Nonomuraea africana: one gene and its partner. The protein of the gene in region 1 interacts with the protein of each later gene in a pairwise test. Links are inferred from orthologs where the notes say so. Each region holds a gene or a part of one and is shown on either strand. Other genes may lie near its edges.

What was found. Proteins that work in one complex are often made in the same cells at the same time.
Region 2: the proteins of H4W81_RS21490 (region 1) and clpS interact in binary tests that used the Escherichia coli proteins (3 or more experiments, as listed by UniProt). The link is inferred for Nonomuraea africana from one-to-one orthologs.

Annotation. Positions count from the first base shown.
Region 1 is NZ_JADBEF010000001.1:4,553,330-4,557,681, reverse strand. The notes cover bases 954-3,898. They hold H4W81_RS21490 (Dps family protein), read left to right. Parts: upstream 954-2,164; coding sequence 2,165-2,632; downstream 2,633-3,898. Other genes in these bases: H4W81_RS21485 (alkaline phosphatase PhoX), read left to right, coding at 3,177-3,898; H4W81_RS47430 (helix-turn-helix domain-containing protein), read right to left, coding at 1,110-2,051; H4W81_RS21500 (VIT domain-containing protein), read right to left, coding at 954-1,113. In the rest of the region: more of H4W81_RS21500, read right to left, coding at 1-953; more of H4W81_RS21485, read left to right, coding at 3,899-4,250; H4W81_RS21480 (TetR/AcrR family transcriptional regulator), read right to left, coding at 4,202-4,352.
Region 2 is NZ_JADBEF010000001.1:9,352,887-9,357,262, reverse strand. What follows is about bases 527-3,495. They hold clpS (ATP-dependent Clp protease adapter ClpS), read right to left. Parts: upstream 2,174-3,495; coding sequence 1,880-2,173; downstream 527-1,879. Other genes in these bases: H4W81_RS44740 (nicotinate phosphoribosyltransferase), read left to right, coding at 2,220-3,495; H4W81_RS44750 (DUF2017 domain-containing protein), read right to left, coding at 1,345-1,869; H4W81_RS44755 (M67 family metallopeptidase), read right to left, coding at 739-1,143; H4W81_RS44760 (MoaD/ThiS family protein), read right to left, coding at 527-541. In the rest of the region: more of H4W81_RS44760, read right to left, coding at 263-526; more of H4W81_RS44740, read left to right, coding at 3,496-3,503; H4W81_RS44735 (isochorismatase family protein), read left to right, coding at 3,788-4,357. UniProt on the Escherichia coli protein: Involved in the modulation of the specificity of the ClpAP-mediated ATP-dependent protein degradation.

The DNA of each region.
Region 1 (4,352 bases):
GGCCTGGTGGAGAGGGGCGAGCAGTTCGGTGCCGCCACGGGCGTCGACGCGGGAGAGGTGCTCGACGGCGCGGTAGCGGTTGCGGTCGGAGGCCGGACGCAGCCCGTCGAAGGCCTGCTCCACCACCGAGTCGAAGGTCAACACCGCGAACCTGTCACCGGAGGTCAGGGTGTCGACGATGCGGGCGGCGGCTCTACGCGCGGCGACCATCTTCCAGCCCGTCATGCTGCCCGAGCGGTCGAGCAGCAGCACGACATCGCGCGGCACGCGGGCCTCCTCGAGGGCGGGCGGTACCACGGTCAGCTGGAAGGTGCCCTCGCCGTCGAGCAGCAGCGCCGTCGACGCCTCGAAGGACAGCCGCAGGATGAAGTCGCGGTCGAGGCGCTCGCCGGGACGCAGCTCGACCGTCGTGCCCTCACGCTCGACGACGTGCAGGCTGGAGGCCATCTCTCGCAGTTCGAGCCCTGCGGGGTCGACGTCGGCGCGGAGCGACAGCCGTACCGGATGCGGGAAGCCGGGCAGGAGCACCGGCGGGGTGATGCGGGAGGCGTCAGGCACCGCGCCGGTGTCGGGGGCGACGCCCCCGCCGGCGGGGGCGCCGTCGAGGGGCGCGCCGGGGATGTAGCGCGGCGCGACGACCAGTGGGAAGCGGAAGGTCGCCGCGCCGTCCTCGTACGGCAGGGGCTGGCTCAGCGTGAGCCGCACGGTGACGCGCTCGCCCGGCAGGATGTTGCCGACGGTGATCGTGAAGACGTCGGGCCTGTCCTCCTCGGCCAGCGCCGCCCTCCTGCCCTCGCTCAGCGCCCTGTCGTAGTCGGCCCTGGCCTGGCCGCGCTCCTTCAGCACACCCTCGATCACCCGGCCGTCGGCCTCCATGGTGAACGCGGTCACCGCCGCCCTGTCGGGCAGCGGGAAGACATAGGTCGCCTCGAGCGCGACATCGAACGGGTTGCGGAAGCCCTGCGTCACCTCCACCCCTGCGATCAGCCCCGAGATGCGCGCGGCGACGTCGACGCTCTCCAGCGGGAGGTTGCCGCGCTCGGTCCGCAGCGCCCCCATGCCCGCGTCGGGCTCCGGCCGGCATTGGGCGGGGTCCAGCGAAATGATCTTCATGTCGCGCTCCCTTCGTGGAGGCGGCGCTCTTCGAGCACCGCGAGCAGCGGTCCGGCGGCGGCGAGGACTGCCTCGAGATCGTCTTCCGTGGGGGTACGGCCGGCGCCGTCGATGAGCAACGTGACGCCCTGGGCCAGCCGTACCCCGTGCAGCGGCCACGACGGCGACTCGGCGCGCCTGGCCCAGAACCTCGGCCTGGCCCCCTCACCCGGCCACACGACATCAGGCCCGGCACTGCCGCCAGCCTCGACATCCCCAGCTTCACGCCCGGGCACCGTGGTTCCGACTCCTTGCAGACCCTCGGCCCTCATGGCCCCGGCGGTCGCGCCAGCCTCGGGAGAGCAGCCGTGGGCGGTTGTCTCTGGGGCGCGAGTCGGGGGGGCCGCCGTAGGTGGGAGCGCGCTGCCGAGGACTGCGAACTGTAGGACCGAGTTGTCGGAGGAGTGGGCGGTGACGACTTCCGAGGCCAAGGCGTCAGGGGCGCTGAGGGTAACTGGGTGTGGCGTCGAGGTCTCTGGAGTGTCGGCGGCGGCGGGGTGTGGCGTTGAGATGTCTGCAGTGTCGGCGGCGGCCGGGTGTGGGATGGACGGGTCTGTTGCGCCTGGCGTGGCGGTAGGCGGATGGGTGGTGTGCACGTGGGCCGCGTTGGCGAGCATGGTGTCGGTGGCGCCGGCAAGGGCGATCTGGATCTCCGCGATGGAGGAACCCTCCGCCTGCATCCGCTTGATCGCCAGCAGTTGCAGCAGATGCCGGCGCCCGTAGAGCGCCACCCTGCCGCGTCTGGTCAGTGGCGGGTCGAGGAGGCCGATCGTGGCGTACCACCTGATCAGACGCTCACTCGGCACCTCGCGAACCCGCCCGTTGACCTGCTGCCCCGAGGCGCGGAGCAGGCCTGCCGCGCGCTCGGCCAGCTCGCCGATCGTCCAGGTCTCGCTCATGCTGTAATGATGACAGTGTCATTATTGCAGTGTCAAGGGAGGGAAGAATCGGCCCGTCCAAGGGGTTCTTTCAGGTGAGACCAATTGTCGAACGACGAGAGGAAGCACACCTCATGGCTACGATCACAGGACCGCTCTCGGGCGACGCGCGAAAGGTCGTCGCGGAGGCTCTGCAGGGAGCGCTCGTCGATCTCATCGACCTTTCCCTGATCGCCAAGCAGGCGCACTGGAACGTGGTCGGCGCCCACTTCAGGCCGCTGCACCTCCAGCTCGACGAGCTGGTCGCCGTGGCGAGGGAGCACGCCGACACCGTCGCCGAGCGGGCCGTGGCGCTGGGGATCAACCCGGACGGGCGTTCGGCCACCGTGGCGGCGGGGACGAAGCTCCAGCAGCCCGAGCACGGCTGGATCGAGGACGGGAAGGTCGTCGCCACATTCACGGACATCCTCGAAGGGGTCATCAGGCGGATGCGCGAGCGGGTCGCCGCGACGGACGAGCCCGACCCCGTTACCCAGGATCTGCTGATCGCGGTGACGCAGGATGTCGAGAAGCAGCACTGGATGTTCCAGGCCCAGCGTTGATCCAAGCGGGTCCTCCACCAAGGAGGTGATGGCGGGCCGGGAGGCGAGGGGCCGGCATGGCGCCTTCTTCGCAGTCCCCGAGCCCGCCACCTCCGCGCTCAGCTGCCTCTGCACTGAGGTCCACAGGGGGTCTCTCTTGCGAGCCTCCGCTCTCACGGCGGCCCGCTTTCACCGTGGGTCGGTTTTCGTGGAGCCGCTTCACACCACGGAGGCCGGCTCTCCCGGGGCCCGCTTCCACGAGGCACGGGAGGCCCGCTTGCAGGAGGCTCGCACGGGACCGGGCTTTCACGGGGTCCGCTTGCACGGGCGCTTGCGCACCGGGGGATTCGGCCCGTTCGCCGGCCGATCCGTTCGCTTGTGTGCTGGGGGTCCGGCCGCTCGGAGCCGCCGACCGGGCGCCGAGTCTCGAGACATACGGGCCGCATGTCGAGAATGCTGGGACTCCGAGCCCGTGTCGGCGCAGGGTTTGCGTAGTGTTTGAAGGCGGGTTCCCTTTTCATTCACGTCGTTGCGATCGACTGGGCCAGGTCTACAGGAGGCCCTCATGTTGCGCAGAACTCTCGTCCGCACGGGCGCCGCGTTCGCCGGCTCCGTGTGGCTCGGCTCGCCGAAGCCGCGCACAGCGGCGGGTCCCTACGGCCCGCTCGGGGAGCCTGACGCGGAGGGGCTGGCCCTGCCCGAAGCCTTCTCCGGGAGGGTGGTCGCCCGCTCGGGACGCAAGGTCGCCGGACTGACCTGGCACGCCGTCCCCAGTGGCGGCGCGTGTTTCCCCGACGGCGACGGGTGGATCTACGTGTCCAACTCGGGGATCCCGCTGCTCGGCGGCGTCTCGGCGCTGCGGTTCGACGCCGAGGGCCAGGTCCGCGACGCGTACCGCATCCTGTCGGGCACCAATCTCAACCGCGCGGGCGGCGCCACCCCCTGGCACACCTGGCTGTCGTGCGAGGAGATCACGCGCGGCCGCGTCTTCGAGTGCGACCCGTACGGCTCCCGCGCCGCCCGTCCCCGCCTGGCCATGGGCAGGTTCACCCACGAGGCCGCCGCCTTCGACCCTGACAGGCAGGTCGTCTACCTCACCGAGGACGAGCCGGACGGCTGCTTCTACCGGTTCAGGCCGCTCGACTGGGGCGACCTGACCGAGGGCGCGCTGGAGGTGCTGACCACCTCGGGCGCGTGGCGGCCCGTCCCGTCACCGGCCGCGCTGACCAGCGCCACCCGCCACCAGGTCGAGGACGCCGCGCACTTCGACCGCGGCGCCGACTGCCACTACCTCGGCGGCGTCTGCTATTTCACCACCAGGGGCGACGGCCGACTGTGGGCCTACGACGCGGAGACGGGCCGCCTCGAGACGCCGTCCACGCTGGCCGCGGCCGCCGCGGCGGGAGAGCTGTTCGTCGCGGGAGACATGGAGATCAACCTGGTCAGCCCGTCGGGAGAGATCTCTCCCTTCCTGCGGCTGTCGGGGTACGAGAGCGCCGAGCTGACCGGCCCCGCGTTCTCACCCGACGGGCGGCGGCTCTACTTCTCCACCCTGTACGGCAGGAGCGGCACCCCCGAGGCGGGCGACGGTCACACCTTCGAGGTGACCGGCCCCTTCGCCCAGGCCGCCGACAGGTAGCCCATCAGCATGGCCTTGAGCTCCTCGATCAACTCGGGTGAGTTCTGCGGGATGACGGCCTTCACCATGGAGACCGCCATCGTGCCCATGAGCAGCGCCCTG
Region 2 (4,376 bases), 4.8 Mb from region 1 along the record:
CCCGAAGTCCCCGCGACCTCGGCCCTCAGGAACCCCGAGTCACGACGACCCAGGCCCTCAGAGACCCCGAGTCCCGACAACCCTGGCGCTTAGGGACTGGGGCACCGGCGACACTGGTTCGGAAGCTCGGAGACCCACTCCCATAGAGCAGCAGGCCCCGGGACATCGGAGTGGTCCTGGGAGGGGCGGCCCGTTCCCTGCACCCCAGCCCGGCGTGGAGATCGCACGCCGGGACCAGGGCCGGGAGCGGGCTCGCGGGGTGCTAGCGGGAACCGCCCGCGACCGCGGGGAGCACGGTCACGGTGTCGCCGTCGGCGACAGGCGTGCCGAGCCCGCCCAGGAAGCGGACGTCCTCGTCGTTGAGATAGACGTTCACGAAGCGGCGCAGCGCTCCCTGGTCGACCAGCCGGTCCTTGATGCCCGGGTGCTGGGCCTCCAGGTTGCTGATCAGCTCGTCGAGCGTGGCGCCCTCCGCGTCGACGGCCTTGGCGCCGTCGGTGTAGGTGCGCAGGATGGTCGGGATGCGAACCTCGATGGCCATCGCGGGTCAGTCTCCTCATTCATGTCGTCGTCCACCGGGCAGAACACCGGTGCGGGAAAAGGGATTCCGGAAAACTGCCGGTCAGCGACAGTCGTAGACGACAACAGACGGAGTGTGCGCGAAGAGGAAGCTCTGCACAGGCCGGACCGTCATGGACAGCAGTTTACCCTTGGCGCGGATCGCCGGGACTCGCCGTCTCACGTGATGGTCACCTCCTCCTCGGTGATCACCCCGTCGACGATGCGGTAGGAGCGCAGCTCCACCTTCTCCCCCAGGTCCTCCCTGGTGGAGACGAGCACGTAGTGAGCGTTCGGCTCCGAGGCGTAGCTCACGTCGGTGCGCGAAGGGTAGGCCTCGGTGGCGGTGTGCGAGTGGTAGATCACGACGGGCTCCTCGTCGCGGTCGTCCATCTCACGCCACACCCGCAGCTGCTCCATGGAGTCGAAGCGGTAGAAGGTGGGCGAGCGCTCGGCGTTCTCCATCGGGACGAACCTCTCGGGAACGCCACCACGCCCGGCGATCACCCCGCAAGCCTCGTCGGGGTGGTCGGCGCGGGCATGCGCAATGATCTTGTCAACAAGATCCTGCGAGATCGTCAGCATGGAGCAGAGAGTACCTGGGCCACCAGGACCGCCTCGACGTCCGGTGCCCGCCTCCGCGGCCACCCGACCAGCACACCACGTGAACGGCAGGCGGGGGCTCACCCGAGGAAGCGAACCGAACACGGGGACAGCGCCCTCGTCAGAGAGCACGGGCGGGCGAGCCGGGGGGCGCGATCCTGACCGGAGGGTCCCAGTGGGGGTTCACCAGAGGGCGCGGACCAAGGTGTCCTGGAGGTAGGTGAGCCAGTCGTAGGTAACGAACGCCGGATACCGGGGATCGTCCTCGGACATCGTCGCGATCTCCTCGTGCACCTCCTCGGTCACCTCCAGCCGCGTGCCCAGCGCCAGCCGTACGTCATTGAGCGACCGCAGCCACGCCTGGGCCTGTTCGGCCGTGAGCTCGGTGCGCCCCGGACGGGCGGTGTCGAGCATCGTCTGGGCGTCGGCGCGCTTGCCGTCGCGCAGCGTCGCCTCGGTGTAGCGGCGGAACTCTCCCGCCTCCGCCTCGTCGGCGTAGGCAGAGGGGAACAGCCGTGCCAGCACGGGATCGGTGGGCTGCTGCGGAGAGCCGATGCCGAGCGCGCGCTCCAGCGGGTCGTCGCCGGTCTCGCCCGGCGCCACGAGGCCGAGGACCTGGGTCACCAGAGAGCGCAGGATCGAGACCTCGGCGGCCTCGAACTGCGCGATGACGCCGCCGCCGTGACGGGACTTGAAGCCCGAGCTCACCTGCACCACCTCACGAGAGCGAGTCCGACTGGAGCGTCGCCCAGAGGCCGTAGGAGTGAAGAATCTGCACATCGCGTTCCATCTCTTCGCGCGTGCCGCTCGACACGACGGCCTTGCCCTTGTGGTGGACGTCCATCATGAGCTTCTCGGCCTTCTCCTTGGAGTAGCCGAACACGGTCTGGAACACATAGGTCACGTACGACATCAGGTTGACCGGGTCGTTCCAGACGATCGTGACCCATGGCAGATCGGGCCGGACGTCCGATGAAGGGCGCTCGACGGCGATTGGAGCGGTGCTACCCACATCCCCGAGTCTGCCCTATCTGGGCCGTAGTCTCGAACTCGTGAGAATGACCATGAGCACTGCGTTGCTCACAGATCACTATGAGCTGACGATGTTGCAGGCCGCCCTCCGCAGTGGCGCGGCCCACCGGCGAGCTGTCTTCGAAGTGTTCGCGCGCCATTTGCCCGGCGGACGGCGGTATGGGGTGGTCGCCGGCACCGGCAGAGTGCTGGACGAACTGCAGCACTTCCGCTTCGGTGAGGAAGAACTCACCTTCCTCCGCGAGCACAACGTCGTCGACGAACCGACTCTGGCGTTTCTCGGCGATTACCGATTTTCCGGGAGCCTGTACGGCTACCGCGAAGGCGACCTGTATTTCCCCGCCTCGCCGATCATGGTCGTGGAGGGGACGTTCGCGGAGGCCGTCCTCCTCGAGACCATGATCCTGTCCATCCTCAACCACGACTGCGCGATCGCCTCGGCCGCCTCTCGCATGACCAACGCCGCGGGCGGCCGGCCCATCATCGAGATGGGCTCCCGCCGTACGCACGAGCGGGCGGCCGTCGCCGCCGCCCGCGCCGCGTACATCGCCGGCTTCTCCTCCACCTCCAACCTGATGGCCGGACGCGAGTTCGGCGTCCCCACGGCCGGTACGGCGGCGCACGCCTTCACGCTGCTCCACGACAGCGAGCGCGACGCCTTCCAGGCCCAGATCGCCTCGCTCGGCGAGAGCACCACGCTGCTGGTCGACACCTACGACGTCGCGGAGGCGGTGCGGACGGCGGTCGAGCTGGCCGGTCCGAAGCTCGGCGCGGTCAGGATCGACTCGGGCGACCTGGCCGCCGCCGCCCAAGAGGTGCGCGAGCAGCTCGACGCGCTCGGCGCGTTCAACACCCGCATCCTGGTCACCTCCGACCTGGACGAGTACGCCATCGCCGCGCTGGCCGCCGCCCCCGTCGACGGGTACGGCGTCGGCACCTCCCTCGTCACGGGCTCGGGCGTACCCACGGCGGCCCTGGTCTACAAGCTGGTGGCCAGGGAGACCGCATCGGGCAAGCTGGAGGCGGTGGCGAAGCGCTCGGTGGGCAAGCCGTCCCGCGGCGGGCGCAAGCAGGCCTTCCGCCTGCTGGACGACCAGGGCAGGTTCGAGACCGAGGTGGTCACGACCTCGGGCGTCGCGCCCGAGGGCGGGCTCCCCCTGCTGCACGAGCTGGTTGTGGACGGCGAGATCGTCGGCGCCGAGCCCCTGATCGCGGCCCGCGACCGGCACCGCGAGACCGTCGCCCTCCTCCCCCAGGACGCACTCCACCTCGGCCGGGGCTACGCGGCCATCCCCACCGAATTCGCCTGACCCTCGCCCTCGCCCCGCCAGCCCACTGGCGGCACCCTCCCAGGCCCCTCCCCCGCCCGCTCCCTCCCGGCTAGCCGCCTCCCTGGCTAGCCCCGTCTTGCATTCCCGCCCTGCTCATGCGGTGCCACTTTGCGCCGGCCTCGCTCGTCCGGCTACGGCCGCCCTGCCCCCGCTACTCGCCCCGCCCTGCTCGCCCGGCTCCGTTCGCCCTGTCGTGTCCGGCTCGTCATGGCCTGCTTGCCCTGGTCCGCCTCGGCGGGTGGGGCATGAGTAGGCTCGACAGTGTGAGCACCGCATTGATCATCGTGGACGTGCAGAACGACTTCTGCGAGGGCGGCAGCCTCCCCGTGTCGGGCGGCGCCGAGGTCGCGGCCGCTATCAGCGAGCATGTGGCCTCCCATCGCTACGACCACGTGGTGGCCACCCGCGACTACCACATCGATCCCGGCTCGCACTTCCACGCCGAGCCCGACTTCGTCAGGACCTGGCCGGCGCACTGCGTCGTGGGCACCCAGGGCGCCGACTTCCACCCCGCCTTCGACACCTCGAAGGTCGAAGAGGTGTTCAGCAAGGGCGCCAACGAGGCGGCCTACAGCGGTTTCGAGGGATCCTCGCCGGCGGGCCAGCCGCTGGGGGAATGGCTGGCAGAGCGCAAGGTCCACACGGTCGACGTCGTGGGCATCGCCACCGACCACTGCGTCCGCGCCACGGCCATGGACGCGGTGGAGCACGGCCTCGCGGTGCGCGTGCTGCTGGGCCTCACGGCCGGAGTGTCCAGGCAGACAACGGAGGTGGCCCTGGCCCAACTCCGCGACGCAGGCGCCACCCTGAAGGGCGACCCAGTCGTCCACTGACACCCCGGCGAGCAACCCA